DNA from 2 places in the Brevibacillus brevis NBRC 100599 genome. Region 2 is predicted to be linked to the other one. Evidence: predicted binding sites of a transcription regulator. Region 2 holds the regulator's gene; the other holds the start of a gene.
What was found. The regulator Rex, encoded in region 2, represses fermentation and respiration genes when NADH is low (regulators of the CRP and FNR family bind a similar motif). The targets are predictions, from matches to a motif close to TTGTGAAATATTTCACAA.
Positions count from the first base shown of each region.

Region 1: a site for Rex is predicted at 7,988-8,005, ahead of BBR47_RS23645 (nitrate/nitrite transporter). Genes of this name have one in related genera too.

Region 1 covers NC_012491.1:4,980,858-4,997,497, forward strand. Annotated here, with positions in the region: gene BBR47_RS23605 (hemerythrin domain-containing protein) at 30-542, opposite strand; gene BBR47_RS23610 (hypothetical protein) at 600-917, opposite strand; gene BBR47_RS23615 (hypothetical protein) at 945-1,148, opposite strand; gene BBR47_RS23620 (Rieske (2Fe-2S) protein) at 1,132-1,665, opposite strand; gene BBR47_RS23625 (4Fe-4S dicluster domain-containing protein) at 1,682-2,251, opposite strand; gene BBR47_RS23630 (molybdopterin oxidoreductase family protein) at 2,244-4,418, opposite strand; gene BBR47_RS23635 (hypothetical protein) at 4,405-5,445, opposite strand; gene BBR47_RS23640 (Crp/Fnr family transcriptional regulator) at 5,632-6,339, shown strand; gene BBR47_RS23645 (nitrate/nitrite transporter) at 6,423-7,922, opposite strand; gene hcp (hydroxylamine reductase) at 8,068-9,363, shown strand; gene BBR47_RS23655 (hypothetical protein) at 9,426-9,794, opposite strand; gene BBR47_RS23660 (hypothetical protein) at 9,935-11,005, opposite strand; gene BBR47_RS23665 (sigma-70 family RNA polymerase sigma factor) at 10,995-11,570, opposite strand; gene BBR47_RS23670 (YdeI/OmpD-associated family protein) at 11,722-12,315, opposite strand; gene BBR47_RS23675 (APC family permease) at 12,493-14,310, shown strand; gene BBR47_RS23680 (FG-GAP-like repeat-containing protein) at 14,375-16,180, opposite strand; gene BBR47_RS31390 (discoidin domain-containing protein) at 16,470-16,640, shown strand, end outside.
Region 2 covers NC_012491.1:2,575,447-2,592,086, forward strand. Annotated here, with positions in the region: gene panC (pantoate--beta-alanine ligase) at 1-321, shown strand, start outside; gene panD (aspartate 1-decarboxylase) at 342-725, shown strand; gene BBR47_RS12795 (tetratricopeptide repeat protein) at 808-2,217, shown strand; gene dinG (ATP-dependent DNA helicase DinG) at 2,309-5,212, shown strand; gene BBR47_RS12805 (ComEC/Rec2 family competence protein) at 5,254-6,159, shown strand; gene BBR47_RS12810 (redox-sensing transcriptional repressor Rex) at 6,175-6,798, shown strand; gene BBR47_RS12815 (amidohydrolase) at 6,815-8,119, shown strand; gene BBR47_RS30860 (hypothetical protein) at 8,183-8,362, opposite strand; gene BBR47_RS12820 (hypothetical protein) at 8,496-9,188, shown strand; gene BBR47_RS12825 (DUF5590 domain-containing protein) at 9,218-9,697, shown strand; gene BBR47_RS12830 (hypothetical protein) at 9,850-10,377, shown strand; gene BBR47_RS12835 (AAA family ATPase) at 10,370-11,881, shown strand; gene BBR47_RS12840 (WIAG-tail domain) at 12,060-14,933, shown strand; gene asnS (asparagine--tRNA ligase) at 15,151-16,440, shown strand; gene BBR47_RS12850 (DnaD domain-containing protein) at 16,561-16,640, shown strand, end outside.

The DNA of each region.
Region 1 (16,640 bases), 2.4 Mb from region 2:
CTTTTACCAGTAGGAGGGCTACATGATTTCTAAGCTTGAAACAGTACTCGCAACTGCTCTTTCTCTGCGTCACTCAATACGTATTCTGCCATCGGGAAGAGGACACTCTCTTCTTTAAAGAAATGTTCCATGAGGATTTCTATTGACTTCAGCAAATGAGTGTGGACCGCTTCTATTTCAACTGGTTCAGACTTTTCCTTTTCTACGATTCGCATGAACGACATCAGGCTTTCATGAATAAGATCATGCTCTTCCTCCATGACAGCAATCGGTCCCATCTCCCGTTCGATATAGTTAGCCATCAGGGGATACAGGTCTTCCTCCTCGCGTCTGGAGTGTTTCTCCAGTTCCGCCCGAAACGAGGACGCCAGCTCATGGAGCTCTGTTAAGCCTTTTTTTCGTTTCGTAGGTTCGGCAGTAGCTTTCAGGTTATTTGCCAGATGTACGAGCTCATTCATCTGCTCAGCTAATGCTAGGTGCTCGTCTTTCAGTTTTTCCAGGGCTGGACACAGCTTCCTTCTCCCTTCAAACTCCTGCATCATCCCCATACATCCTATAGGCGGTGGTCCCATTACAATCCCTCCATCTACTAGTGGGAGTTAGTTACCAAAAGAAATGCGATACGCTAGCTGTCCCCGATTGTCCCTAGCAACCATGCGAATACAGTCATCCTCTTGCGAAAAAACAACCGGTCCATTCTGGATGGGAATCGCAACAAACTGGCAAGGATTAAAATAGAGTCGCAGATGCTCCTCATCCTCCGTGATCTCCCATTTTGCCAGCTGCCTTTCCAAGAGAGCCGGACTGTGTGGTTCGGCATTATCCGCCAAATCTTGAATGAGTATCCCCATTTTTTTATCCACCAAGGCAGGCAGCTCCTGGTGAAGCTCGGCAATCGTTTGCTTACTAGGATTCATGGCAACTGATCACACTCCTTTCCCAGATTATTTCCCTTGCTCTCTTCGATCTCGCTGGTCTTTTCTCAATACCATCCATGCCAGTGGGAACAACACTACCGTTGCACCGCTGAGCAAGAGTACCTCCATATATCGCTGTGCAAGATACATGTTGACTGTGTACTGCGTGCAAACAATGCTGGCGAACAAGATCAATGCTAATAGGATGACACCTCTATAGCTGCTCTTCATATTTCTTCACCCCTACAGCGTATACGGCTCCATCTTTCTCTTGAAGCACAATTTCCGGAAGTGGTCTTCTTGGGGGACCAGCGAGCGGATTACCTGTGGCAATATCAAATTTCCCGTGATGGCAAGGACATAGCAGCTCTTTCTCATCCCGGTCCCAAAATACCGGACAACGTAGGTGGGTACATGCATTTTGATACGCCTTGTATTCCTTTTCCTTCACATAAACGAACAACGCGCTGTCATGCTCTCCTGGATAAGCAAACTCAATCGCATCTCCGGGCTTTATATCGCTGAGATTCGCGATTTTTTGTGTGGGATACGACTTGCTGGATGAACTCATCAGCTCCTTGGCAGCTAATGCTCCCCATGGCAGCGTAGATGCCGCGAAAAGACCGGCCGCTCCTACCATTGTTTTCATAAAACTCCGTCGATCCAGACTACGCTCATTGGAACGATTGATGTTATGCGTGTAATTGTCATCCTTCAACGGAATGGGGCGGGTTTTCTCGTTCTCCATAAGGTATATCTCCCCTCTAGAATAGCTTCTGTTTGCCCTGCAGAATGCCAGGCAGGCTAATTTTCACATTGGTTTCGCCTTCCAGCACATCCGGGTCGTGGCTGGCAGTCCATTTGCCATTGGCCAAAGGAATCTGTGCCCGTTTTTCTTCCAGCTCTGCTTCCTCAATCCACTGCAAGGTGTTTGTCGGGCAAACCGAAGCGCACATCGGCGGGATTCCCTCTTTCGTACGGTCGTAGCATAGATCGCACTTGTACATGAGATTCTGCTCTTCATCAAATTTAGGAATCCCATAGGGGCAGGCAATCGTACAATTTTGGCAACCGATGCATTTCTCTACCAAAGCTGACAATACGGCCCCATTATCTGCGATTTGAATCGCCTGAGCAGGACAGCTGCGGGCGCAAGCAGGATTGACACAATGAAAGCACATGAGGGGAATCGTTTGTCTGCTGATAAACGGGTCGACATCCAGTACGTAGTTTCGGTTTCGGCTGTCGTGACCTCCACACTGTGTACACGCCGCCAAGCAGCTTCGACAACCTATGCAATTATCCATTTCGATGTATAAGACTTGTTTACCCATGGCGAACTCCTCCATGTTTGTGCTTGATGATTTTCGCGGCGCACGCTTTAAACTCTGGCATTTTGCTATATGGGTCCAATGCCGGGTTGGTCAGCAGATTGATAGACTGCGCTTTTCCCCAATGGTACGGAACAAACACCGTATCCTCCCGAATCGCCTCGATCACTTTCACGCGGTACTGCGCCTCTCCTCTTCTCGTTTTCAGAGTGACCAGCTCATCGTGTTCAATACCGTAACGTGTCGCTGTTTTTGGGTGAACCTCAAGCAGCGGATCAGGATACATGTCCTTCAAAAACGGGATTCGTCTTGTCTGGTTCCCGGACAAATAGTGGAACACAACTCGTCCCGTCGTTAACCGCAAAGGATATTCTTCATCCGGCTCCTCCGCTGGCGGACGGTAAGGCAGCGCACATATTTTGGCTTTGCCATCCGGGTGATAAAATTTTTTATCGAGGAATAAATGTGGCTGTCCCTCATCGCCTTCCTCGCGGCACGGCCAGAAAACACCGTTGTTTTGATCAATTTTCTCGTAGGTGACGCCGTAGTAGTCAGCTACTCCGCCTTTGGAGACCTGACGTATTTCATTGAAAATATCCTGAGGAGACTTCAAGTAAGTAAAGAATTTTCCGCGCCCCATTCTTTTGGCGATTTCGATCTGAATCCACCAGTCAGGCTTGGATTCGGCAAACCATTCCTGTGCCTGACGGTGACGAATGATGCGCCCTTCGAGATTGGTTGTCGTTCCATCGTCCTCTGCCCAAGTCGTAACGGGAAGAACGACATCAGCGTATTCAGCTGATTCGGACAAGTAAAAGTCGCAGCAAACCATAAAATCCAGACTTTTCAGGGACTCTCGAACATGGTTTAGATTTGGCGCACTTACCACAGGATTGGAGCAGAGTAAGTATAAGCTGCGAATCGTTTTATCCTTCATGAGCTGGAACATCTCATAGGCAGAGACACCTTTCTGCGGCATCTCTTCCGCGGGAATGCCCCATGCACACGCTATTTCACGCACATGTTCAGGATTGTCGAGCTTGCGGTAGCCAGGCAATTGATCGGCTTTTTGCCCATGTTCCCGCCCTCCTTGACCGTTTCCTTGACCAGTAAGGGTTGCTACCCCTGATTTTGGGCGGCCAATCTTGCCTGTGACGAGTGACATGTTCGTATAGGCCGATACGTTATCCGTTCCTTTCGCCTGCTGTTCCACACCACGGCAAAACATCACAATTGCATCGGGTGCCCTCCCGAAAATGTCGGCAGCCCGCACAATCTTCTCCACCGAAACTCCTGTTATTTCGCTGACATACTCCGGTGTGAAGGTAGCAACCACTTCTTTTGTTTCTTCAAAACCATTCGTATGATTTCGAATAAAGTCTTCATCTATATGTCCATTCTCGATCAGGAGATGAACGATTCCGTTTGCCAGCGCCAAATCCGTACCAGGCCGCAGATCCAAGTGGATATCAGCGCGACGTGCCAAAGGCGTTTCCCTTGGATCGGCTACGATCAGGTAGCCGCCTCGATTTTGCACTTCCCAAATACGGAACATGCTGGTTGGGTGACACTCGGCCGCGTTTGATCCGGCCAAAAACAAGCAGTCTGTTTGGTGAATGTCCGTCCAAGGAATAGTAGAACCGCGGTCAATCCCCAAGCTTCGATTCAATCCTGCCGCTGCGGAGGACATACAGAAGCGGCCATTATAGTCGATATAGCGAGTTTGCAAGGCAACCCGCGCAAACTTACCCGTGAGGTAGCATTTTTCGTTCGTCATGGAAACGCCAGAGTAAACAGACAAGGTATCTTTGCCATAGTTGTGCTGCAACTCCTTGAACTTGGAAACGATCAAGTCAAGCGCTTCTTCCCATGACGCTTCCCGAAAGCCTTCCGCCGTGCCTTTTAATGAAGCATCTGTTCGAATCAACGGCCGCTGTATCCGATCCGGATGATTCACCTGCTGATAAGCCGTCACCCCTTTTGGGCACATCTTCCCCAGATTGACAGGAAAATCGTATCGTGGCTCCACTCCAATAATCTTGTTCGTCGTTGTATCTACACGCAGATTCATCCCGCATTGCATACCGCAGTAGCTGCAGTGCGTGCTGACCAATTTCTCATTCGGATGTATCTTGTTTTCAATTACTTTAAAAAATTTATCCTTTGGCATGTTGATTTGCCTCCCTGGCATTGATCTCGTGCGTAGGAACTCCTGTAAAGCGGAACATCCGGTATTTTCTGCGGCACGGCAAGCAAAGTTCAGCCAAGTGGAATCCTTCTTCCATTTGAAAAGCCATTTCGTTTTTACCCAGCACGTTGATTACATCTGCCGACTGTTCCGCAGAAACAAACTCATTGCTGCACACTTTGCACTTTTTCATTTCCTGCTCGCCATAGTGCTCACGATAATTGCGTGCAAACACACTCATGGGACGGAACGGTATGTGAGCCAGTTTTCCGAATGGCAGATATATCAATGTTACAATCACTGCAAATTGATGAGTGACTGATATGACCGGGTGCCCAAAGCCCCCTAAGAACATGTTGCTTGCGGTTAACATCAAGCCTGTCACGCTGATAAACAGCAGCAGGTATAAAGGCAAAAAGTCGTAGACAAAGGATTGTTCAGCCCGTGCCTGCATGTTCTTTAATCTGCGATACAAGGCCATGACTGCTCCACCGATGACCATAAAAGCAGTAATGTTCAACGCGTTGTAAAAGAGAAACGCAATCCAGCCATCCGCTTGTACGGTCAGAACATCCACACCCATGAACACGACCTGATAGTAGCCATTGTCCGTCATCGTGAAGTACATCCAGCCAAACACTAACGGAAAGGTGACAAACGCGGCCAAGATGCATCCCCATCCCAGCAAAATGTGCTGTGTCCAGCGGTACCATCCCCGATTCCAAATAAAGCGATAGATGGCCAGATGATCCACTGCTGTATTCGCCGTGCTTTTACGAAAGAGCAGGCGTAGCCCCTTTTTCAAAATGACATTCGTTGGCGGGCGATCTGCCCACGCAGAAAATCGATAAAGGAAACCTCCGATAAAGACAAGGGTCCCCACCATATAGCCGTAAAGCGCCAAATCAATATGCGTGAAAAAACGTGTTCCCACGTAACTTAGGACGAACAAGCAAGCAATGATGATAAAAGCACGCTTCGCCACTTTGGAAGCAAATAGATAATTCATACAACACCCTCCCTGCTGCTGCTCATTTTTTCCTTTCGCTCGAGACCATTGTAGCAACAGCTCGAAACCCAGGTTGTGATTTACCTCACACCACTGCCACAATCAGGACGATTTTCTCTTCCCAAACTATTGTTTACGGATGATATAATGAGTTACCTATATATCCTTGTTGTAAGGGGGACCCACATGACCGGAAATGGTACAACGTTTGTCGAGCAGATTTCTTCCGATTTTGTGAATTGCCTTGAAACGTTTTCTGTTCGGAAAAATTTCGTTCCCGGAGCCGTTCTGTTTTTGGATGGTGAAAGAGCCGATCAGCTATTCTTAATTTCGTCGGGCCAAATCAAGCTCACAAAAAACACGAACGATGGAAAAGAATTAACACTGCAAGTATTTGGTGCAGGAGAGCTAGTTGGCGTTTCCGGGCTATTCGAACAGGAATTGACGTACACCTCCACAGGAACCATGTTGATGGAGGGTGAGGTATGGATCATCCCACGACAAGGGTTGGAAAAAATGCTCATCAAAAACGGCCAATTTTGCGTAGACTTCCTGCGTTGGATGGGATTGATGAACAGGCGGATGCAGTCCAAATTTCGCGATTTGCTACTCAATGGCAAAATCGGCGCCTTGTATTCCACGCTAATCCGCATGAGTAACACGTACGGCAAGCCACACCCCGACGGAATCCTCATCGACCTTTCCCTTACCAATCGCGATTTGGCACAATTCATTGGACTGACACGAGAAAGTGTCAACCGGATGCTTTCCGATCTAAAAAAACAGGATTCCATCGATCTGCTTCCCCACGGGCATATCTTGATTAAGGACCTTGCCTATTTAAAAGAAGCGATTTATTGTGATGATTGCCCACCTGATATTTGTCAAATGTGAGCAAAGTCTACATACTTTCCTGCACAAAAAAAGTCCTGGACTTGTCCGTCCAAGACTTTTTTTCATCCGTGATTCAAGCTTCTTTATCCATGTCTTTGCTCCACTAGCTCGCTGAACATGCCAGCATAGTACTCGACTTCACCTGCATCGTCCAGAATCGCGCTAATCGTTAACCATTGGAGATACTGATCCCCATTCTTCCGACGATTCCAGATCTCTCCTTGCCAATAGCCATTCTTCTTGATCGAGTCCCACATCTTTTGATAGAAATCGGCATTCTGCCTGCCTGATTTTAAAATATTGGGGGACTTGCCAATCACTTCATTCATCTCATAACCAGTCACTTTCGTAAAAGCGTGGTTCGCACTTTTAATGACTCCTCGCGTATCGGTAATCAGTATCGCCTCTCCCGTCTTTTCCATAATGGTGGCGGCGAGCTGCAGCTTCTCTTGGTAAAACATCCACATCACCAAGACCAAGCTCACCAGTGCAAACTGCGATAACGCCATGAAACCGATCGCGTAATGCCCGGTCAGATTAAATAACAGCGTTAGGATCAACGGCGGGAAAAATCCTCCTAATCCCCCCATAGCAGATACGATCCCATTTACAATCCCCGCTTGTCGCGAGAAATACATCGGCACTAATTTGAACACAGCACCGTTACCGATTCCGGCACATGCCGCTACCAACAAGCACCCTACTGTATACATCAAAATCGATGGCGAAAACGATAAGACAAGACCAGACAAGGCGAGCCCGGCAAACACAATCATCAACGCCTTGAAGGGGTTCCACTTATCTCCAAGCCAACCTCCCAATGGTCTTGCAAGTGTCGCCAAAAGAATGAACCCTGCTGTTCTCATACCTGCATCTACTTTATCCAGTTGGAAATGGCTCACTAAAAAGTTCGGGAGATACACGGTGAAAGCAACGAAGCAACCAAACGTAATAAAGTAGAACAAACTGATCAACCACAGCTTTTCGTTTTTGTAGACACTCTTTATCTGCTGACCAAGAGGAGTCACTACCTTAGGTTCATTTTTATCCCCCATCAAGAAGGTAAGCACTGCGAATCCCACAAGCAATAGCATAAACATCTGTACAGTGGTTGCCCATCCAAACGATTTAGCCAGAACTGGCGCTGAAAACGTCGTGATCGCTGTACCAATATTCCCCATACCGTAGATTCCGTTTACAGAACCATGCTTCTCTTTCGGATAGTATTTAGGTAGAGACGTGACACCAACGGAAAACACCGCTCCGCCTATCCCTATAAATAACCCGCCGATTAACAAATCGGTATACGTGGTCGCCTGGCTAATATAGAAAACAGGAGCCAGCAGCAAGAGAAAGCTGATGCTAAATAATAGCCTCGCGCCAAATCGGTTACTCCAATATCCAACTGGGATTCTCAGCAGCGATCCAAGAAGAACAGGAATCGCTGTCACCCACGCCACTTCGCTTGGACTCATGGGTACGGTTTCTTTGATAAAAGGCATGAGCGATGACAGAATGACCCATACCATGAAACCGACCGTAAGACTCAACGTCTGTAATGGCAACTGCCATTTTCGTACCATAAACAACACCCCTCACTTGGGAAATCTTCTTCATCCACTATGATAAGAGGCAAAGTTTGGTTTCGTTGTGATTTTAATCACAGCTCCTTCCAAGCAATCCGCTTATAATCAAAGCGAAATCTTGGATCGAAGGAGTGGATTATACATGTTTTGTTATCAATGTGAACAGACTCCAACAGGTGGTTGTAAGGTCATCGGCGTTTGCGGAAAGAATGAAGATCTTGCGAGTATTCAGGATACCATTATTTTTGCTTTAAAAGGGATTGCAGCTTATGCGACACATGCTCGACAACTGGGATATATCGATCCTGAAGTGGACGGGATTACACAGGAAGCTCTTTATTTTACATTGACGAATGTGAATTTCAACTTGGACGAACATTTGCAAATGGCCATGAAAGTAGGGAAGGCCGCGATAAAAGTCATGGAGCTTTTGGATCGGGCTCATACGGATCATTTCGGAGTGCCGCAGCCAATCACAGTCTCGCAAAACAAAATAGAAGGAAAATGCATCGTTGTTACGGGGCACAATCTGTTTGCTCTCGAAGAGCTGTTAAAACAGACAGAAGGCAAAGGAATCAATGTATATACGCATTCCGAAATGCTGCCTGCACATGGCTATCCCGCACTGAAGAAATATCCTCATTTGAAAGGGAACATCGGGAAAGCATGGTACGATCAACGCCAGTTGTTTGAGAAGTTTCCCGGCGCTATCCTGGCTACAACAAACTGTGTGATGCCTATTCGAGGCAGCTACGCCGATCGTTTCTTTTCGTATGATATAACCGGTTTGGAAAATGTAACGAAAATCGAAGAAAACGATTTTGCGCCGCTCATTGAAAAGGCATTGTCTCTTCCTGAGGTTTCCATCGAATCGGAACTGACACTGACGACCGGGTATCATCATAAAACGGTTCTGGGCATCGCCCCTGAAATTATTCAGGCAGTCAAGGAAGGAAAGATCAAACGCTTCTTCGTCATCGCAGGTTGTGACGCTCCTGGCAAGGGAGGCGAGTATTACCGTGAATTGGCTACGTCCTTACCACCAGAAGCAGTCATTCTTACGACCTCCTGCGGAAAATTCCGTTTTAACGATGTAGATTTCGGCACCGTGCCAGGTACCGACATCCCAAGATATATCGATTTGGGACAGTGCAATAACTCGGTTTCTACCATTACGATTGCGGCTGCATTAGCCGATGCCTTCGAATGTGAAGTGAACGAGCTGCCGGTAAGTATCGTTCTTTCCTGGTTTGAACAAAAAGCGGTTGCCATCCTGCTCGGTCTGTTTAGCCTAGGGATACAAGATATACGGATCGGCCCAAAATTGCCTGAGTTCATTCAGCCCGGTGTTCTGCAAGTATTACAAGACTTGTTCCATATTCAGTTGATTGGTGATGCTCAAGAAGATATGAAGCAAATGCTCGGAATCACGCAATAAACTGTAACCGCACATTACAAAAGGAGGCACCTTCTTCTAACAGGAAGGTGCCTCCTTTTTCCTTACAGCGGTAAATGCGTAACGGCCGTCCATGTTCCCACTTCTCCTGCCCGCACAGATGGGGGCTTCATTCGAACCGATCCTCGTAATACATAATGTCGCAACCCAATTGTTGGCTCTTCTTTGTAAGCCAAGGTGCCAACAAAATTGGCATAAGGTGATTCAATCGTGATTTGCCTGGACCTCTCATCCCAACTTCCTTGTATGGGAGTCGGAGTACCACGGAAATTAACGGTACCGCTGACCCTGCCATTCGAGACATTGGATATCACCAATGTGCCCAACGTGGTTGGTCTTCCACCGAAGCTCGCTTGAATTTCCCATGTAGAGGGGTACGGCAAGCTGACCCGAGTCATCTGTCCAATTGCCACGGCGACCTCTCCTTTCGATTGACTTTAGCATGAAGTCAAAATGTACGTTACAGTATACGTCGCCATCAAGAATCTTCCCGTAGGCGGACGCACAACTTTATTTTTAACGAAAAAAGAGACGGTTTCCCGCCTCTTCTCTATTACTTCCATTCCGTTTCCGTTTTGTGTTCAATTACGTGTACGACTTTTGGTTCAATTTCTTTCATCATTTGTTTCAGTAACTCATCGCTGATCGTTACTTTATTTTTCCCATCTTGAAGCTGTCCTTCAGCCTGTGTTCTTGCAATCACATCAATCACTTGTTGTTTCGAGATATTTTTCGATGCTGCAATCTCCACAACAGTTTTTCCCTTTGCTAGTTCTTCTTTTAACTCTTTCGGGCTCATTTTTAGTAAAGCAAACAGTTTTTCATCGTTTAAGAAGCTATCAGCAGTATAATCAGGCTTACCATTTAATGAGAAATAGCCTTCTACTCCCGTATTTGGTTCAGGAGCTACCGGAGAAAGACTAATTGAATTACCCTGAACAAATACTTGGTAACCCCCTCCTTCAAATCCTTCTGATCCCTTCTTGGTGTAATTCAAGATAAATGTTTTTTGATTTGGATTGTCCATTTGCTCCATGGCAACCTCGTAATCTTTGATGTTGCCATACAATTTATCAATGAGCTGATCTACCTTCCCCTTGATTTCCTGATCGGATAACGTAATGAGTGCTTTCTCTTTCGGCTCCCAATTCTCTTGCGTCAGGTCTTGAATCTCATCCGTAATACCGTTTGTATGGAGGGTAATCTTTTTGCCAGTTCCCCCTTTTTCCTGCAAGACGATGCTTAATTGGACCTTTTTGGTTGAATCATTGGGGTCTCCAAGGTAGCTTGCCTCGATAATCTCAAATGATTTTGTTTCAGGAATGGCACGATACAGCTTCTCAAGTGTTGCTTTTCCAGCCTCATCCAGCTTGACTTGTTCAGAAGTTATTGGTGCTCGAGTAAGCATGTCAATCACAACAGGGGACGCAAATGCTGCGGTTGGAATCAAAATCGCAGCAGCAACTAATCCACCAATTAATCGTTTTTTCATCGTTATTTCGCTCCTTTTTCGTTGCAAATAGTGAGAATAGGATTGTTCGATTCGTTTGGAAATGGCCGGCGGGCACTCCATCGTTTGTGCCTCTTCGTGCAGATGTTCACGGATTTTGCGTTCAATAGTCATTGATCTTTTCCATCCTTTCCACGGGGAGATTCCCTATGTTTTTTCGAAGCGCCTGGAGGCCAGCATGATATCTGGACTTCACTGTACCCAGCGGAATATCAAGCAAAGTCGCAATTTCCTCAAGCGTATAGTCGTGATAAAAGCGGAAGATAATCACTGTCCGCTGTTTGTCGGTCAGTTCTCGTATGGACTGAGATATCATTTGGTTTGTACCATCCATCAACGCTGTATGTTCATCCAAATAAGACTCATCGTGGGAGAAGGCACGAATGCGTTCAAAAATGCGGAATCTCCTCCAGCTCTTGACCCGAAATCTCTGCACTTGACGGATTACCAGGCCATGCAGCCAAAACTGGAAAGGACGGTTCGTATCGTAATTAGCAAGTGAGGTCCACATTTGCATATAAATTTCATTCATGACATCTTCCCGATCCTGCTTATGATCTACCAGAAAGGAAACGGTCCGGTAGACGTCCTGAAAGGTGGCGTCATACATCGTATGAAACGCTTGTTGATCACCCTCTTTCATTTTTATAAGTAATTGATACATCTCTTCGTTTTGCATTCAGAGGGCCCTCCTGATTAAGCAGCTTACACCCTATATTGTCTCTCGATCGAAAAAAGGTTCGGTTTTCTTCGTATTTTTTTTCAAAATGTAACGAGCCCTATGGCGAAGCACGAAAAAGAGGCGGTAGTTTCCGCCTCTTTTCTTTCCATTAATCATTTAATCCCTTTCCCTCGAGAATTTGCTGCATACATTTTTCAACCCTTGACTCTCGCGTTTTGGCTTGTTTGGGTGCTGAAAAATGAAGCAGGTAGGCTCTTTGCCGTCCCGGAGTCAATGCTTCAAAGGCAGTTTTCAAGTCAGGGATTTCATCCAATTTATTTTGAAATTCTTCAGGAATGGCATATTCTTCATGCTTTTTAAAGTCCACTTCCAAACCGGCTTTTTCAACTTCAATGGCTTCCTGAATATAGGCCTTCAAAATAGATTCCATTTCCATGATTTCTTCCACACTGGTGAACCGGATCTGACGAGCAGCCTGTACATTCTCCGTTTGTTGAATGAGAATCCCATTTGGATCTTTTAACAAAGCACCTTTTTGAAACAGTAGCGCACAATATTCTTTAAATCCATGTATTAAAACGATGTTTTTTTTCTCAAACGTGTAACAGGGATGCATCCACTTGAAGTCTTCGGTCAACTCACAGTCCAGAACAATCCTTCTCAACTTCTCGTATTCTGCCTTCCACTTTTTCGCCTTGCCTAAAAATTCATCAACCTTAGGATTCGTTTTACTTGTTGTCATCAAGAAACACCCCTCATCTCGTTGGTGTCATGTCAATTTTTAGTTTTGACATTATGGTATTTGTATTATTCGATCATCAGCTATTCAGGTTCCTTCTTTTAATGGACTTCATCATTTGACTAATTTTCATGTGGTAGAGGGAAAACTAACGAGAAATGCCAGATAAGGGGACTACGCATGATCTCAGAATTCAAGCGATTTTTACTCGGTAGACCTATGAAATCAAGTGAGCTTGCCGAAGAAAAGTTAAATAAAGTAAAGGCTTTGGCGGTACTTTCATCTGATGCTCTGTCTTCTGTCGCTTACGGAACAGAACAAATTCTTCTCGTGTTAATTTCTTTGGGAGCAGTAGCGATGTGGTACTCTCTCCCCATCTCCATTGCGGTTGTCTGTCTTTTAACCATCCTCATTTTGTCTTATCGCCAGACCATCTTTGCTTATACAACAGGCGGTGGAGCATACATTGTCGCCAAGGACAATTTAGGAACGACTACGGGACTGATTGCAGGTGGCTCTTTACTCGTGGACTACATTTTAACGGTTGCTGTTAGTACGTCTGCTTCTACAGACGCTATTACTTCGGCATTTCCAGTCCTCCATGAACATCGCGTTCTGATTGCACTGTTCATGATTGCCATCGTGACGGTATTAAATTTACGGGGAATCACAGAATCCGCAACGATTTTAATGTATCCTGTTTATTTGTTTGTTTTCGCCATGCTTGTCCTAATTATTGGCGGCGGATATCAATGGCTGGTGGGGAATGTTCAAACTCATCCCCCAGAATATGGGGCAGTTGTTCCAGGTATAACCTTATTTCTTCTATTGAGAGCATTTAGTTCAGGGTGTTCCGCATTAACAGGGGTAGAAGCCGTATCCAATGCCATTCCCAACTTCAGGGACCCCGCACCCAAAAATGCAGCATTAACTCTTATCATGATGGGACTTATCCTCGGAGTTATGTTCATGGGCATTAGCCTGTTGGCCTATTTGTATGGTATTTCACCGAATCCTAAGGAAACAGTGGTATCTCAAATCGCTTCTACTGTTTTTGGACGAGGAATCATGTATTACTCGATACAAGCTGTTACAGCGCTTATTTTATTCCTGGCGGCTAATACTGCTTTTGCAGCCTTTCCTTTACTCGCCTTTATGTTTGCCAAGGACAGATTTATGCCAAACATGTTCATGGTTCGAGGAGATCGTCTTGGGTTTTCAAACGGGATTATTTTCTTGGCTGTTCTTTCTGCCCTATTAGTGATCGCGTTTAAAGGTGAAACGGAAAACTTAATCCCTTTGTATGCGCTCGGTGTTTTTATACCGTTTACCTTGTCACAAGCAGGAATGATGAAACGCTGGATTTCCAAAAAGCCCCGAGGGTGGTTCACACCTTTCATTATTAATACGTTAGGAATGCTTACGACCCTTACCATCTGCCTGATCTTTTTCATTACAAAAATCACACAGGTGTGGCCGATTTTTGTGTTCCTTCCTATCGTCATTTTCATCTTTAGGAAGATAAATCAGCACTATAGAGATTTAGCAAATGAGCTACGACTCGATATGGAAACAGAAAAGCCCGAACCCAAAGGGAGTGTCATCGTTATTCCTGTGGCAGGGATTTCACAGGTGGTGAAAAACACCATTAGTTATGCGCAATCCTTGTCAGACGACATTGTCGCGGTCTACGTCGGGTTCAGTGATGAAGACATGAAAAAAATGGAGGAAAAATGGGAGCTCTGGAATCCGGGAATACGTTTGATTGTCCTGCGTTCCCATTACCGCAGTATAATAAGACCTTTGTTTAAGTTTATTGATACGGTTGAATGGAAAAAGGCAGAAACAGACCATGTTACTGTCATGATTCCACAGTTTATTACCAAGCGCTGGTGGCATAACTTACTTCATAACCAAACGAGCTTATTGATCCGCGCGTATTTATTCGCCCGCCAAGATGTAAAAATTGCTACGGTTCCATACCGGTTAAAGAAATAAAGCCATATCCATTAGACCATAAACAACGAAGAAAACCCGTCCCTTTGTAAGGTGACGGGTTCCATCATTTTTGATTACCTTGATCATCACGACTATGATTCAAATCCAGTATGAGCCTAAAATTAGATTGAAGGACAACCCAATCATACACTTTTTTTACGCGAATGATTTCCGGCTGAATACTGTTGGGGACTCCAAAGGTGACGGTAACCACAAAGCTGCAAGAAGCCGTATTTCCTGACTGATCCCTGGCTGTGCAGGTGAGCATCGTCATCCCTACAGGAAAGTCCATGGTAAAAGTTGCAACTGCAATGGGGGCAGGAGGGGAAAAGGAACGTGTCATCCCATGACAAGTAATTGAGGTTACCCCACAAGTATCAGTAGCAGTGACCTCATAGGTAACCGTAGCGGAAGTTCTCCCTGGTAAAACAGGGACTGTGATATCCTCAGGGCAAGTGATGGTTGGAGGCTCGTCAATAACCGTGATGGTAAATGAACATACTTCCGTATTCCCAAATATATCTTGTGCCGTACAGGTGACAACAGTATCTCCCACTGGAAAAAGCGATCCGGAAGGCGGCGAACAGGTAACAGTGACTCCGGGGCAGGTGGCAACAGGTGTTGAATAGTTTACGATAGGGCAGGGTACTACCATGTCAGGTGGGCAGGTCGGTGGCTGCACACAGCCATTGAGCAAAACAGAAACATTGTTCGAACCCTCGTTTGCCGTAGCGATGTCAACTCTTCCGTCTCCGTTAAAATCAGCTACTGTAATGCTGAAAGGACCTGCTCCTGTAGGGAACTGAAAGGGAGTCGAGAATCCTCCTGTTCCGTTGTTTATGAGTACAGAAACGTTATCAGAACCTGCATTTGGGGTAGCCAAATCAATGGCTCCATCACAATTAAAATCAGCCGCCGTTATATCAAAAGGAAAGGCATCAGTGCCCAAGGAAAAGGGACTTCCTGCTGCTTCTGTAAAAGAACCGAACCCATTGTTTAGAAAGACGGTTACATTACTCGTAGCAATATTAGCGACAGCAATATCGATAGACCCATTACCATTTAAGTCAGCTGCTACAAGGCTAAGTGGGGATGCTCCCCCTGGAAGTACAGAGAAACTCACTCCAGGAGTTTGGAACGTACCGTCCCCATTCCCGTTAAATATCGTTATATCATTCGTGTCCCGATTGGCAGTGGCCAGATCAAGCTTGCCATCTCCATTAAAGTCGGCCGCTACAATATCAAAAGGGGCCAAACCAGGGGTAGTGGCAAAAGGACTTCCTGGCGCCATGGTAAATACACCTGATCCATTATTCAACAAGACAGTAATGAAGCTAGTTCCTGTAATTTGGCCTACATTTGCTATAGCTAAGTCCACACCGTTTACACCATCAAAGTCCCCTGTAGCAATAGCAAAAGATTGCGAAACAGCAGGAAACACACCTGTACTATAAGCTACGGGTGCAGCAAAGGTGCCATCCCCGTTATTCAAAAGGATAAAAACGCGGTCATTGGGAGTTTGATCCGTTACAGCCAAATCAATGTGCCCATCTCCATTAAAATCTGCTGCTGCAATTTGCCCTAATAAAGACCCAGGGAACAAAGTATTGAAGGGTATCGTTTGCGATACGGAAAACACGCCGGACCCATTGTTAAGAAGAATGGAAACATCATTGGACCCAATATCCACTACAGCCAGGTCTATAATACTGTCTCCATTAAAATCAGCAGAAGTAATGCTGGAAGGAGATGTCCCTCCCGTATCATATTCGACTGCGGGCTGAAAAAATGGGCAGGCCAAATTGGATTCACCCTTTCTTACAGGAATACAGGCACCTATTCTCTCATTGAAATGCTTCACTCCAAACATAAATACAGGTTAAAAAATGCATGTGGTGTTATACGATGCAAATGTCTTTGATTATGATATGGCTGTTTAGGTGTGTATGTGAATTTGCTCTTCTTGTATGGTCAATCCCAAGCAAACCCGCCTCCTTAAAACAGGGACGGGTTTGCTGTTTTCTTGAACATATATTGAACTTTTCAACTGATTATTCCTTTGATTTGAATTTATTCCTTTTACTGTTTTGCTCGAATTAAGAAAATGTAATATATTCCTAAGGTAAATTATCCATATTTAACAGTTCAAGGAGGCTTTTATGAATTCTGTAAAGAAGTACAGTAAGCTAATCTTAAGTTTTGCACTTTTCATCTCTGTTATATTTTCTGGTCAGTCCATTGGTTTTGCAGAAGATCAGTATACAGATGACCTAATTCCTAAAATGACCAGCAACACAGAACCGAATGGTATTGCAAGTGCAAGTTCTTAT
Region 2 (16,640 bases):
GAAGCGGATGGGCTTGCCCTGAGCTCTCGGAATGTCTACTTGTCAGCGGATGAGCGAACACAAGCACTCGTGCTTTCACAGAGCCTGAGGCAAGCAGAAGAATGGCTGAGCGAAGGCGTGGCTCTTTCTACAATCAAGGATCGTATTACGCAAATGATTTCCGAAAAACCTTTGGCTGATATTGATTATGTGGAAATTTTGAGCTATCCAGCGCTCACACCAATGGCGCAGGAAACGGCAGGTCAGACGATCATCATCGCGCTAGCTGTTCGATTTGGCAAAACACGTCTCATCGACAATACGATTACATCAATCAAGTAGTAATAAGGGAGGAATTGGTAGTGTTCCGCACCATGATGAAAGCAAAAATCCATCGCGCAACGGTAACTGAGGCAAACTTGAACTATGTAGGAAGTATTACCATCGACAAAAATTTGTTGGATGCGCTGGATATTTTGCCAAATGAAAAAGTACAAATCGTCAATAACAACAACGGAGCGCGTCTGGAAACCTACGTCATCGAAGGTGCTCCAGGCAGTGGCGTCATTTGCTTGAACGGAGCAGCTGCACGTCTCGTACAAGAGGGTGATATCGTGATTATTATTGCCTATGCGATGATGACGGATGAAGAGGCAAGAACCTACAAGCCACGTGTCGCCATCATGGATGAAAAAAATCAGATCAAAGAATTGATTGCGGAAGAAGTACACGCGACGATTCTGTAAGCGATCTGTCGACTCCTGCATAGAGCCACTTGCCTTGTGAGACAATGAAAGTACTCATGCCTCATAGGGGGTGGCTTTTCTTGTGAAAATCGAGGACTGGTTTCATACGCTTCGGAACAAAGCGCAGACGATTGAAGAGAAGTGGCAGGGGGCTTCTGAACAAGAACGTCTTCAGCTCGCGGAACAATTGTTTCAATTGCGCCAAGTAAGTGATACTGTCGTAGACCTGTGGCTGCAATTCGAAGAAAAATTATCGAATGCGATTCGTAACATCAAGGAAATGGAAGGACAGCTTCCGGCAGAAGAGAAAAAGGCGCATCAGCCGAAGGTGAAAACAGAATCACCAAAGGCCATTGAAACAAACACATACGAGCCGATTTTTCGTCGTGGGGAAGGCTTTTATCATTTGCGTATGTTCCAAGACGCGAAAAAGTGTTTTGCAGAATTAGTTCAAAAATCGCCAGACTGGGAAAGTGGGCGCCTATATTACGCCTACAGTCTCCTTTTGTGTGAGGAGAAAGAATTAGCTTTTCGGGAATTCCGTCTTCTCGGCAGGACAGCAAGCTCACCTACCATTGTGGCCATTAGTTTTAATGCCATCGGGTGTATACTTGCGGAAGAGGAGCAGTGGCTAGAGGCGGCACAAGCTTTTAAGACTTCTCTCGAGATCAAGCCAGAACAGGAAGAAGCCAAATACAACCTCGCGCTATGCTATTTAAGAGATGGCGATGCACAGGAAGCTTTGGACGAATTGGAACCGTATCTAGAAAAAAACGAGCACGATTGGGAAGCGCAGATGCTATGGCTACGTGCTGCCAAATTACTGCATATGATGGACAAGACGGTGGAATGGAGCCCGCCGAAAGGCTTGCAATTGCCGACACGCGATTTGGACAGCGATACTCTTCAGGAAATGGCCTCTTTATACGAAACAGTGGGCAATTACCACCGGGCACAGATTTGCTATCACTTTTTGACGGAGCGTTCCCCAAAAGATGGGTGGACGTGGCATGGCTTGGCCTGGAATACTTGGCTGATTGCTGGTACAAAGCGCGCATTAACGCTCGTCAAAAAAGCGATCAGTCTTGCACCCGAAAATGACGACTTTCTTTTTAGTTATGGCTGGATGCTGTTGTTTGACGGAAGGGTAGAGGAAGCAATCAAAGCGTTTCGGATCATGCTGGAGAAAAACCGAGACAATCGCCTCGGACAATCCGGGATGATTTCCGCATACGAAAAGCTGGGGGATACACAAGAAGCAAAACGGATGGCAAAGTATTTCCTGGAAGACGCTGAGCCATATGTACGTTCGTTAGGGTATTTTCATCTGGGAAGAATCGCGGTTGTGGAAGAAAATTGGCGCCTGGCTGAACAATATTTTCAACGGGCATTGCCATTCGCAGAACAGTTATGGGAAATCCCCATCTATCTGCAACTTTGTGCAAGCAAGCTCGGTCAATCAGAAATGCAGACTGAGCTGGTACAGCCGTAAATGTACAGGAGAGCAGGAATATTTCCCATCGTTGCCGAATGTGAATGAGTGCGGATTGAATGTTTCCGCCCAGGTTACGAGGTGACAACGTTTGAATCGATTACTAGTTGTAGATTTTGAGACGACGGGAAGCCATCCACGCCAAGGGGACAGCATCATTCAGATTGGTGCCGTCGCAATCGATGACGGGCAGATTACCGAGAGTTTTTCCACCCTGATTCATCCGGGCCAGGATATTCCCCCTTTTATTACCCAATTAACAGGGATTACCAACGAGATGGTTGCAGATGCTCCTTCCTTGGAAGAAGTGTTTCCAGATTTCTTGCGTTTATTGGACGGGCGAGCTTTTGTTGCACATAATGCAAGCTTTGATCTCCAATTTTTACAAGAAGCCCTGCTGAGCCAGGGCTATTATGCGTTTGACGGCTACGTGCTTGATACGGTGGAGCTATCCCGCGTTCTTTTGCCGATGCAAAATAGCTACAGACTCGGAGAACTGGCGTCTGAGCTGGAAATCGAGCACGATAATCCTCATCAAGCAGATAGTGATGCGCTTGCCACGGCCCAGCTGTTTCTCCACTTGCTGGATATTTTAAAGAAATTGCCACTTGTAACGATCCAGCGGCTGCAGATGCTCGTCTCTTCGTTTCGCTCAGATATCGAGGTTCTTTTGCGGCAGATCGAGATGGAAAAGCTAATAGAGCTGCCAGAGCTGGATGGAACGCCAACCAAAACGGATTCCTCCGATATGTGGGATATTTATCGCCAGTTGGCCTTACGGAAACGCGAAGAAAAATTAACAGCGTCCCTGAAGCATCCTCCTGTCGATGTGACAGTGACCAAAGCGTTTGCCGAGCAGCTCGAGGATGTCTTGGGCGAAAACGGGTACATGCAGGCGAAAATGTCGGGGTATCAACGTAGAGATGCTCAGGAAGCGATGATGCATGCCGTCTATGAGGCAATGGAGGATGGCGTCCATTTATTGGTAGAGGCGGGGACAGGTACGGGAAAATCATTAGCCTATCTCTTGCCGGGGATCATTTGGGCTCATCACAATCAGCAGCAGCTGGTGGTCAGTACCAATACCATTCAATTGCAGGAACAGCTATTCCATAAGGAAATCGCTACCTTGCAGGAGTCGTTGCCGTTTTCGTTTACTGCTTCGACGCTAAAAGGCAGAGGAAACTACTTATGCTTGCGTAAATTTGAACAAGCTGTGGACGAGCCTGTAGAAGGAAGCAGCCAAGAAATGCGCTTGGTAAAAGGACAGATGCTGACGTGGCTCACGCAAACTGTTACCGGTGACGTGGAAGAGCTGAGCATGCCTCCAAGTGGTCAACTGCTATGGCAACAGGTAAAAAGTGATACGGGCTCTTGCTTGAATCGGGCTTGTCCGTGGTTTAGTCGCTGCTACTATTTTCAGGCGAAGGAACGGGCTCGCGATGTCGATGTCCTCATCGTCAATCACGCCCTTTTCATCAGCGATCTACAAGCGGAAAACAGGATCCTACCTGCGTATGAAGTTGCCATCGTCGATGAGGCCCATCATTTGGAGGATGCTGCGACACAGCATCTAGGCAAGCAGTTTTCAACCACGCAGCTTCTTTTCTTGCTAGATCGTGCATCGGTTGAAGAGAGTGGGTCAATTGCACGCTTCGCAGAAGAGCTGCAAAGCTGGATGCCTGCGGTACAAGAAGAAGTAGTGGCAAAGCTTTTGGAGCTGAGAAAACAGTCCGCGACCTTGCGAGAGAAAGCGCAGCAATGGACACAGCTCTTGTATGCATGGGCATCAGATCGTGCGGAGGAGACGACGGACGCTGGTCGTGAGACGGTACGTTATCGGATCGAATCGTTTGTAGGCAAACACGAGAAGATACGCAAAGTAACCAAAAAGCTGATTGAAGGGATGACTGCCTATGCAGCGGGCATCGAGCAGCTTTTGCGAACGACTCCGCAAGAGGAAAAGCCACCTTTTGCTGTACGTAGTCTACTGACAGATTTATTTGGTCTCATCAAAGACTGGCAGAATACCGTGGAGCTGCTTCACTTCTTTTTACTTGAGCAGGATGCAGAGTATGTGTATTGGATGGAAGTAGAGTCCCGTACAGCTCGCAAGCAGGTGCATTTGTCCGCAGCACTCTTGAAGGTTGCCGACTCACTGGCAGAACCACTGTTCGCGCAAAAACGGAGCCTGATTTTGACATCAGCCACTCTGACGGTCAAAAACAGCTTTTCCTACATCAAAAGCCAGTTTGGTCTCGACCAACTGCCTGAGGAACGAGTGCGCACCTTGTCACTGCCATCGCCGTTTCATTATGAAGAGCAGGGATTGCTGTTGATCCCATCTGATTTCCCGGCACCAGGTAAAGAGAGTGACCACACGTATTTGGAGGCGGTCATACAAGGGTGCGTGGATGTCGTACTGGCTTCGAAAGGAAGGACGTTGATCCTGTTTACCTCCCATTCGATGCTTCGCCTTGTTTATCAAGCGATGAAGGAACGACTAGCGGAGGCGCCAGAACCGTATACGTTATTCGGTCACGGGATTGATAGCAACAATCGGAGCAAGCTGGTGCGACTGTTCCGAAGCATGGAGAGAAGTGTTCTGCTTGGGACGAGCAGCTTCTGGGAAGGTGTCGATATCCAGGGGGAATGGCTGAGCAGTTTGGTTATTGTTCGACTTCCGTTTGCTCCGCCGAATCACCCTGTCTATCAAGGAAGGGCAGAGCTTTTGAAGGCAGAAGGAAAAAATGCCTTTATGTCGTTGTCTCTTCCACAAGCCGTTCTGCAATTTAAGCAAGGGGTGGGACGATTAATTCGCCATCACTTGGATCGAGGGGTCGTGATCGTTCTCGACACGCGTGTGGTTGAGGCGAGATATGGACGCTCATTCCTTCAATCTTTGCCGCCATTTCAAATCGAAAGCGGTCCATGGCCAACACTGCGAGAGCGTATAGAGCCATTCCTTAGTATGCAATCCCTGTCAGATTCATAAAATGAAGCAATAGTCTCATAGGGATTAAGGTGATAAAATAAATGTTATGGAAAAAAGCGTGGCGTTGGTGGATGGTAGTTCTTAGTGCGATTTTCCTTAGCGCATGCTCGATTGATAGCCATTTGTATTTGCAAGAAGCAGCAGTGAAGATAGATGACCCGTTTGAAACGGAGACAGAACAGGAATTTTCGGGTCTCATTGTCACCTACTTGGCACTTCCACATGGTGAGAGCACGCTTTTGAGAATGCCAGGCGGTAAAACGATGCTGATTGATACGGGTACGGCAGAAGATTGGCCCATTCTTTCGGCGCGCTTGGCAGAGCTCAAGATCACACGGCTCGATTATGTAGTGTTGACGAACGACCAGCCTGAGCATATGGGAGGCTTCGCTTCATTGAGCCAACAAGTGCTTGTAAATGCCGTCATTTTGCCCAAGCTGATCGCGCCATCCATTCGCCATGTCGTGCTGCTTCGCTCCAACCAAAAGCAGATGGAAGCAGAGCAAGGACAAGTACTCACTCTTGAACAAGATATCTCCATGGAAGTGTTGCTCCCGGATGAACCGTTATTTTTATCGCCCCAGAATAATTCTCTCGTTTTTCGATTGACGCATGGCCAACTGCGATTTTTATTTATGAGTGCCGTGAATGAAAAAGCAGAAGAGCGACTGTTGGAACGGCAAAATGACAGATTGAAGGCGGAAGTGCTAAAGGTAGCTGGTCAGGGAAGCAATCAAGGCTCTTCGCAACCGTTTCTGACGAAGGTCGATCCCCAGGTCGCCATTATTCAGACAGGCCGATCGCGGGATCAAATGAAAGACGGTCAGACGGAAGTCATGGAGCGTCTGGGTGAGTCATGGGCTGAGACATACGTTACCAGCCACGACGGTTCCATTACCATTTTATCGAATGGAAAAGAATATCGGATTTTGAAGCAAAAGAATTAGGGGGGAAGACCGAACGTGGCAAAACACGAAAAGATTTCGGAAGCGGTCGTCCGTCGTTTGCCGATTTATCTGCGTTACCTCAGTTATTTGCAGCAGGTTGAGGTGACCACCGTTTCCTCCCAACAGATGGGCAAGAATCTCGATGTGAATCCTGCCCAAATCAGAAAAGATCTTGCAGCTTTTGGTGATTTTGGAAAAAAGGGAATCGGCTATGATGTCGATTATCTGGTGGAAAAAATACGTGAAATTCTAAAACTAACAGATGAAATCCGTGTCGCTTTGGTCGGAGCTGGGCATTTGGGCCATGCCATTAGTAACTACAACGCTTATTTGAAAGATAACATGCGGATTGCGGCCATCTTTGATAATAATCCAGAGAAGCAGGGTAAAAAAGTCGCAGGTATACCGATTCAGCCTTTATCAGAGCTGGAAGAGACAATCGTAAACAAGCAAATCAAGCTGGCGATTATTACGGTACCGGCACCTGCAGCGCAATCCGTATGTGATCAGTTGACTCAAGCGGGTATCAAGGGGATCTTGAATTTTGCCCCTACGACGATTCGCGCAGGAAAAGATGTTCGCATTCACTATGCGGACGTGACGTCCAACCTGCAAAGCCTGGCCTACTACTTGACATAAGAATGGAGTGTATACTATGAAAAAGACGATCCTCATTCACGCAACAGTCATTACCGTTAACGATACGAATGAAGTCATTCACGATGGTGCCGTAGCATTCGAAGGTAACAAGATTACGTATGTGGGCCCAACTCCTGAGGACCTATCAGAAGCAGGATACGATGAGGTTATCGATCAAAAAGGAGACTACATACTGCCTGGTTTAATCAACACGCATGGACATGCTGGTATGTCCCTCCTACGCGGTTATGCAGATGATTTGCCGCTGCAACAATGGCTGGAAGACAAAATGTGGCCATTGGAGGCGCAATTCACGGGAGATACAGTAAAATGGGGTACTCAACTGTCGCTTATTGAGATGATTCGTACGGGAACCACTACGTTTGTGGATATGTATGATCATATGGATGTTGTGGCAAAGGAAGTCGATGCAGCTGGAATGCGTGCCCGCCTTTGCCGAGGGATGATCGGTTTGTGTTCTGAAGAAGAACGTCAAACAAAGCTGAAAGACGCGACTCTTTTTGCAAAAGAATGGCATAATCAGGCAGACGGACGTATTACCGTCATGATGGCACCGCATGCGCCGTACACCTGCTCGCCAGAATTTATTACCCAAATTATCGAAAAAGCCGATGAGTTGTCCTTGCCGCTTCATATCCATATGTCTGAAACCGCTTGGGAAGTCGGTCAAAACGAGAAGGACTACGGACAGCGTCCAGTTGCACATTTGGAAAAGCTGGGCATGTTCAATCGCCCAACACTCGTAGCGCACGCTGTTCACCTTACGGATGAAGAAATCGACATTTTGGCAAAATACAACGTGAGAGTTTCTCATAATGTCGTGAGCAACCTGAAGCTGGCAAGCGGTGTTGCGCCTGTTCCGAAAATGTTGGCAAAAGGTGTAAGCGTATCACTGGGTACGGACAGCTCGGCAAGCAACAACAATTTGAATTTGTTTGAGGAATTGAAGCTCGCTGCGATCCTGCACAAAGGTGTAAATAACGACCCAGTAGCGGTTCCAGCAGAGGAAGCCCTTCGCATGGCTACTCGTTATGGCGCAGAAGGGGTGTTCCAACAAGAAACACTCGGAAGCATTGAAGTAGGCAAGCAAGCTGACTTGATCGTGATGGATAGCCATCAAGCTCATTTCCACCCAGCACACCAACCGATTTCACACGTGGTGTACGCGGCAAATGGACGAGATGTGAAAGATACGATTGTAGCGGGTAAATTCTTAATGCGTAATCATAAGTTGTTGACCATCGATGAGGAGCGCGCGATTTACGAAGCAAACCGCGTATTCCAAACGTTAAAACGGTAAAAGGCTCCTGTCAGGTGGGGGACAGGAGTAAGGCAGTGCAGGTGTAGGTAGGGGAATTGGATACTAAGACGTTCCGTTGTTCATTTTTGCCACAGCTTTTGTCAGGAGATGATGGCGAAAATGAAGAGTGGGTGTGTGCGACCATTGACGCAAGGGAGACGACAATCCTGCCCAGGAGACGCGGTATTCCTGTAACAGAAACCCAAGTATGTCAGGAGATGTGGTTTGTTGCGAAGATGTCACGCGCTCACCTCCTCGGGGTGTATGTGTAGTATGACCGCCCAACCTTAAGCTATGATTAGCAACTTTTCCGTGTCGTTCTAAAACCTTCCCGTATAGCATAGGCTAAAGACAAAAATGGGACAGGGGGGACGACATGTACATCCGGCCCAAAATGCTGTGGTGGCTCATTCCAATCCTACTCGGTCTATTTCTCCTCGGGATTGTATTGGGAACAGTAAGTCGATCTGCCAATACAGATACTGCGCCTGCGGTCAGACAAACAACAGGGACGAAGCAGACGAAGACGGTAGCGGAGCTTTTGGAGCAGATCACGAAGGACGAGGAACGCTCATTTCTCGTATACATGCAGAATCAGACCTTGCATGGGCGATATCAAAATGAGCAATTTCAGCTCGCAGGAGAAATCGGTGGCCACCAGCTTGAAATAGCCAGAAAAGATGGGCAGCCAGTATCGGTGCGAATGGATGGCCAGATACAGGATCATGCCGCTCTGCCGTATGCGATGTTCACCCCGCATGAGCACGCAGTATTGCTCAAAGGAGTTTTGCAATCGGTTAGCCCTGAACGCCTTGAAGATACTGCAGGGCAAGGATGGAGTGGATACCGGATAGCGGTACCACCTGAGGAAGTCTCTTCGTTATTATCGATGTGGTTAGGTCCATCCTTCCCTCTTCAGGATTTGACTCCGAATATAACGAACGGAATGAAAGTCAATTACCAACTTTGGTACGATTCAACTACGGGGCAGCTTCGCCAACTGGAGCTGGATTTGCAAATACAAACGGCAGTTGGAGTGAAGAGAGACCAGCTTCGATTCCGATTGTAATGTCAGCCACGTAAAGGAGTTACTTTGCTGTGTTAGTACGAATTATCCTATCAATTGTAGCCGTCATTTTACTTACGGGAGCTGGGTTCGCCTATCATCTGACGGCTTCTGTAGCAGGAGAGCGCAATCAATTTGAGGAAACCATTCGTCAGTGGGTCCAGGATCGCACGACAATCACTGAGATTGAAACCATTGATGAATATCGAGGCAAGGAGAGCTACGCTGTCGTCATTGGGAAAAATAAGGCGGGGACACAAGTTGTCGCTTGGATGACCGATCAAAAAGTTAGCTTCGATCGAATGGATCTTGCTGTTCCAAAAAAGAATGTAGAAGAGGCGGTTTACAAGTCCTTCCCGCAATCGGAGATCACTCATTTGGTTCCTGGTCTTGAAAACGATAAGAAATTTTGGGAAGTCACTGTCAAAGACAAAGACGGTCGTTTTCACTACATTCACTATGATCTATTCACTGGCGCTCTGTTAACCTCATACGTGCTCTCGCCAAGCTAAGACGCTGGTATCACGACAGGCCTTTTCCTTATAGGAGAAGGCCTGTTTGGCATTCCACCCAACATCTGTATAAGAAAATGATATACTCGTGTGATATACTGGGGATGTTGCAGAGAGAGAAAACGAGAACGATATTTATGGGGGGAGTAGCCGTGCAGATGAAAAAGAGCGCAATTGGATTATCTTTGGTGGCAACCTTGGCACTCCTGTTCGGAGGATGGTTCTTGTATCAAAAGATGGAGATTGAGGAGCCAATCCGTGCAGAAATTGGACAAATGCAGTCCGCAACATTGGGCCATTTGGAAATCAACAAAGATAAAATTCAAATAGATGTAACTGTTACAAAACCAGACGCATTTCCAGCAGAATATCGGAATCTGCTAACGGAGACAAAAAAGATCGCAGGGGAAAAAGAAGTGGTCATTGACATCGACAATCAGTCGACAACGATGCACGATATTTGGCAGAGTGGTCAATTTGTGTTTACAGAAGCAGTGGAGTTGCATGAATATAGCCGCATTCCAGCCCTTATGGAACAATGGAAAAAGGGGAATCAACTCGACCAAGCATCTGCATCGATGGATGACAAGAACATTTATGTTTATATGAAAAAAGGAACGGAGGATTTTTACACCATCATCCCCCGATCCAATGAAAAAGAGGTGACGGCACGTGCGTAAAGAAATACTGATCGGCGTCGTACCTGCACTGTTGATTTTTCTTGTTTTTCTTGGTGTAAACATTACGCCATTCCTGGTGTTCGGAGCCGTACTGGGTGCGATTTACTTTCTAGTCATCCGCCAGCAAAATGGTCAAGGTGGAAATGTCGCCCTCGGGGGGAAAAGAAAAGCAAACAAGCATGAGCTGCCGAAATCGGACGTGCAGTTTGCCGATATCGGTGGACAGGAACGCGCCAAAAAAGAACTGAAGGAATCGCTTGATTTTCTCGTGTATAAAGACAAAATTGAGCAGTACGGGATTCGCCCGATTAAAGGTGTTCTTTTGACAGGTCCTCCTGGTACGGGTAAGACACTGATGGCGAAAGCGGCAGCAAACTATACAAATTCTGCTTTTGTGGCGGCATCGGGTTCGCAGTTCGTAGAGATGTACGTCGGTGTCGGTGCACAACGCGTCCGTGAATTGTTTCAGGAAGCGAAGGCATTAGCAGAGAAAAATGGGCAAGACAGCGCGATTATTTTTATCGATGAGATCGATGTCGTCGGTGGAAAAAGGGACGGTCAACAGCAGCGAGAATACGATCAAACCTTGAATCAACTGTTGACGGAGATGGATGGTGTAGCTACGACTGACAAACCGCGGATTTTAGTCATGGCAGCTACGAACCGGAAGGACATGCTCGACGCAGCGCTGTTGCGTCCTGGGCGTTTTGACCGTCATATTAGCGTTGATCTTCCGGACAAACCAGCACGCGAGCAGATTTTGACCATTCATACAGCCAATAAACCGCTAGGCGAGGACGTCACACTGGAAAAAGTGGCTCAGGAGACATTCGGATTTTCTGGCGCACAGCTGGAGAGTGTAGCCAATGAAGCAGCCATTTACGCCATGCGTGACCGCCAGGACAAGATCACAGCGAAGCATTTTGGCTATGCAGTGGACAAGGTTATGCTCGGAGAGAAGGTAGACCGTCAAGCATCTGAGGAAGAGAAGAAGCGCGTTGCTCTCCATGAATTGGGACATGCCATTGTCAGTGAGAGCGTGCGACCAGGCTCTGTTTCGCAGGTCACACTGAGTCCACGAGGCAAAGCACTGGGATACGTCCGACAAAATCCAATGGAAGACCGCTATCTGTATACCAAGGAAGCGATGGAGAAGCAAATCATGGTTAGCCTTGGAGGAGCCGTAGCGGAGGAAATCTACTACGGTGGGCGCAGTACTGGATCGAAGAATGACTTCGAGCAGGCGCTGGGAATGGCACAAGAAATTGTACAAAGCGGTATGTCCGAGCTAGGGATTGTACATTTGCAATACGTGGATAAGAATCGGATTCATGACGAGGTTGAGCGTCTGCTGGAAGGATTGCTCGCAGAAACTCGCAATCTTTTGAGACAATTTGATTCCGTATTCCAAACGGGCTTGCATACATTGTTGGAAGCGGAAGTTCTGCAAGGCGATGAGTTCAGGGCCCTATTGTCACAAACGAAGGAAGAAGTTACTGTATAAGGGAAGATAATGAACCTGCTAGCCAAGGGAAGAGTCGGCGAAGCAGGTTTTTTTGTGTTTGCTAGCCACTTGGGCAAATCAGGATGAAACAATTTTGTAGACACGGTGCCAAATAAGTAAATGGATGAATATCCTACAAAGGTGATACGGGAATGAAATCAGGAGGCAAGGAGACCCTATGGCCAATGTGAACCGGCGAAAAGCAAACAAAAGTCTGAGCAAAACCTTTAGGCAGACCATGCACGAGTTACCGCTCTCATATACATCATCACCCGATCGGGAGTGGATGGAAGACCTCGAATTAAATCTGCTTGAAAGTCATTTGGAGAGCAGTCACAGAATACCTCCCATCTCTGCTGCCACACCGAAAGAGCAACAAAACCCGATTCCCAAAGTACCGAAGCAGGACCTATCCTCCAAACAGGACTCGTTTTCCAGACAGGATTCAACTTCCAGACAGGATTCAACTTCCAGACGGGATTTAGCTTCCAGACAGGATTTACCTTCCAAACCGGATACGTCTTCCAAACCGGATACGCCTTCCAAACCGGATACGTCTTCCAAACAGAACGTATCTTCCAAACAAAACGCTTCCTCCAAACAGAGCTCAACTGCTAATCCGAACTTTTATTCGAAGGTCATCAAAGACCGAAATGATGATCGTGTCCAATCATTTGTCTATACAGACGACTTGACAGATCAATCGGTGACAACAGAAAAAATTGCGAACCGTGCCATTGACGCGTCCAAAATTAAGCAAGGCGCCGTGGATAATTCGATTTTGAAGGATTATGCCGTGGACAGCAGTAAACTCGCGGACAAGAGCGTAACTTCCACCAAACTCGCCCCGCATGCGGTACAGAGGGATCATCTGGGGCAGGGAATCGTAAGCGGCGAGCATTTGTTGGATTATTCGATTTCCGCGCAAAAATTGATCAACCATAGCATTACTTCCGAGAAGTTAGCCGATAAAACCATCGACTCGATGAAATTTGCCGATCACTCGATCCAGAGCAAGCATATTCAGGAGCAAGCGATCACGAATGAGTTGATTCAGGATCAATCCATTACCTCGGAAAAAATAAAGATGGGGACCATTCAAACAAGTAATCTCGCCAATTATGTGATCAACACAGTGAAGATTGAGGATGGAGCTGTCACAGGCGATAAATTACGCGATGGAGCTGTAACTTCGACGAAGATAGACGAAGATACAATTGAGTCTCAACATATTCGTGAAGGCTCCATTTACCATCATCATCTCACGGAAGAGCTAATAGATGGCAGCAACATTAGCGCTGGTAGCATCACAGATCATCACATTGCATTTCAGGCCATTTATAGCCAACATTTACATCCAGAAGCGGTGACCAGTGATAAAGTGGGGCCGTATGCGATATTGACTGAGCATTTGGACAACAACAGCGTCACGGCAGAAAAGCTCGCCAAAGAATCAATTGGCAGCACACATTTACAAGCTGGCAGTGTCCTATCGAGTCACTTGCAAGACGGGATGCTGACGGCTAAAAAAATTGGGGATCAACAAATTACCTCAGCCAAGATAGCTGATAAGGCCATCACTGCCGACAAATTGGCGAACAGGTGTGTAGGAGAGCAACACTTGCTCGATGAGAGCGTGAGTTCACGACATCTGATTGACGGAACCATTCGTTCAGAAAAGCTGGCAAGAAGATCTGTGGAAGAACAGCATTTGACTGACAGAATTATTGGGGGCAATCATCTACGCGAGTACATCATCCAGACCCAGCATTTGCATGACCACTTGGTGACCACCTCAAAATTGGCGCCGGAATCTGTTTCCACAGACAAAATCTCGGATCTTAGCATTACGACAAGCAAGCTTGGTGATGCTGTCATCACAGCGCCCAAAATAGCCAAAGATGCGATCAAGACCCGCCATTTGGGCAGATCAGCCGTGACGGGGGAAAAGATAGCGGAAAAAGCAATTTCATCTACACATCTCAACAGTCACATCATTCAAGCGGATCATCTCCAGGGTAACACCATTTCCAAGGAAAAATTACAGGACGGCAGTGTTACCCGAGAGAAAATAGCCGATCAGAGCATTGATGCGAGCAAGCTAGATAGCCATTCCGTTCATGGTGCTCATGTCATAAAAGGCAGCCTGGATGGAACACATATTAAGGAAGGAACGCTCAAAGGAAGTCATCTGATTAGCAAGAGCATAACAGAACAGCATTTGCAAAACCGGATCATTACGCAGGAAAAACTGGCAGAGGACTCCGTGACCGGTTCTAAAATTGCGTCCAAAGCTATCACTACGCATCACATTGCAAATCAGTCCATTGATGCGGAGAAATTATCCTTTCCGGTAATTGAGACGCATAATCATATTGGAGTAACCTTGCAACAATACGGTTTCGTCCCCTTCAGGCTTTCTGCCACAAGCAAGTCTACAGATGTGATTGTTCGATTGCCGCAGCCTTTTGCGGATACACATTATTGTATGGTGGCGATGACAAATCAACCGGGCATCTATACATCGCTCAAATACACGAAAAGGACTGCAGCGCTCATCACCGTATTTCGCAATCAGGAGGGGCAGGAAGCGACTGGTCTGATTCACTGGATCGGGATTGGAGTAAAAGGAGTAGATGTCCCACACGAAATATTGGATTGGTCAACAGAGAGGGGACAATTGGAGGCAGAAGAAGTCGAGGAAGATCACGACTTTGATGAGGAAGACGTGGATGACAAAGATACGAATGATGAAGATGTGGAAGATGAGGACATGGTCGACGAAGATACGGATGATGAAGATGTGGAAGATGAGGACATGGTCGACGAAGATACGGATGAGGAAGATGAGGAAGACATGGAAGATGAGGACATGATCGACGAAGATACGTATGACGAAGATACGTATGATGAAGACAGGGAAGATGCGTACATGGACGAGGATGACATGGACGATCACGACACGGATGAAGATGAAGAAGACACGGATGATAGTGACCTCGAGCAAGATTATGAAAGTAGTGAAGAATACGATAGCGAGGACGATAAATAATTCGGTAGGAAACAACAATGGGGCGAGTGGATGATTCAGAAGTAGGGAGGCCGATGTTGAGATCAGGTCTCCCAAATGTATATTTAGTTTACATAATTATTTTATCGTTAACATTATACAGGGAGACTTTCATTGAATTTGCAGGCCCCCAATAGTATAATTGTTTGGTATACTTAGTCTGTATTTGCGTGGCATGGTAAATGGAGGGAATCATTCAATGTTGACGACGATTGCCCGAATCGGGCAGCATGTTGGACAAGAAGTACGCCTGGGATGCTGGTTATACAACAAACGCAGCAGCGGCAAGATTCAATTTTTGCAGCTCCGCGACGGATCCGGCTTCATTCAAGGTGTAGTAGTAAAAGCGGAAGTAGCGGAAGAAGTGTGGGAGAATGCATCGCAGCTCACACAAGAAAGCTCACTTTACATAACTGGTTCAGTTCGTGCGGATGACCGTGCACCAAGCGGTTACGAACTGACAGTAACAGGTGTGGAAATTATTCAGATCGCCCAGGAATATCCGATTTCCTTGAAGGAACACGGTGTTGACTTCCTGATGGACCATCGCCACCTGTGGCTGCGTTCTCCACGTCAGCGTGCAGTCATGGCTGTGCGCTCCGAGGTGATTCGCGCCATGTATGAGTTCTTCCACGAGAACGGTTTCGTAAAAGTAGACCCGCCAATTTTGACACCGACCTCTGCGGAAGGTACCACCAACCTGTTCCATACCAAATATTTTGATGAGGATGCGTATCTCTCGCAGTCCGGCCAGCTTTATATGGAAGCAGCCGCTATGGCGTTAGGTCGCGTTTACTCTTTCGGACCAACTTTCCGTGCCGAGAAATCCAAGACACGTCGTCACTTGATCGAGTTCTGGATGATCGAGCCGGAGATGGCTTTCGTAGATCACGAAGAAAATCTGCGTATTCAGGAAGCGTTTGTTTCTCATGTGGTACAATCCGTATTGAAAAACTGTGAGCGCGAACTGAAAACGTTGGAGCGCGATACAACAAAACTGCAAAATGTAACGGGATCGTTCCCACGCATCTCTTATGATGATGCGATTAAACTCTTGCAGGAAAAAGGTAGCGAGATTAAATGGGGAGACGACTTCGGTGCACCGGATGAGACGATGATTGCGGACCATTTCGACAAGCCTGTTTTCATCACCCATTATCCTACCGAAATCAAGGCTTTCTACATGAAGCCACACCCCGAACGTCCAGAAGTGGTTCTGTGCGCGGATATGATCGCACCAGAAGGCTATGGTGAAATTATCGGGGGTAGCCAGCGGATTGATGATCCAGAACTGTTGGAGAAACGTTTTGCTGAGCATGAGCTTTCGGAAGAGGCTTATCGCTGGTATATGGACCTTCGCAAATACGGTACAGTTCCTCACTCCGGCTTCGGTTTGGGTCTGGAGCGTACCATTGCATGGATTTGCGGGCTGGATCATGTGCGTGAAACCATTCCATTCCCACGCATGCTGAATCGTCTCTATCCATAGAGTTCCTTTATCGATGAACGATCTACACCCTGTTGCGCGAGGGCAGCAGGGTGTTCCTATTGTTTGACAGCGCGTTTTACGCACTCCCTTGTTATCCCAACCCAGAGGTGAATATGCGTTATGGACTCCCATATATTGCAATTGTTGCAAGAAGGAGCAACATCCGTCTCCAACCTTCTTTTGAAAATGTATAAGCGTAT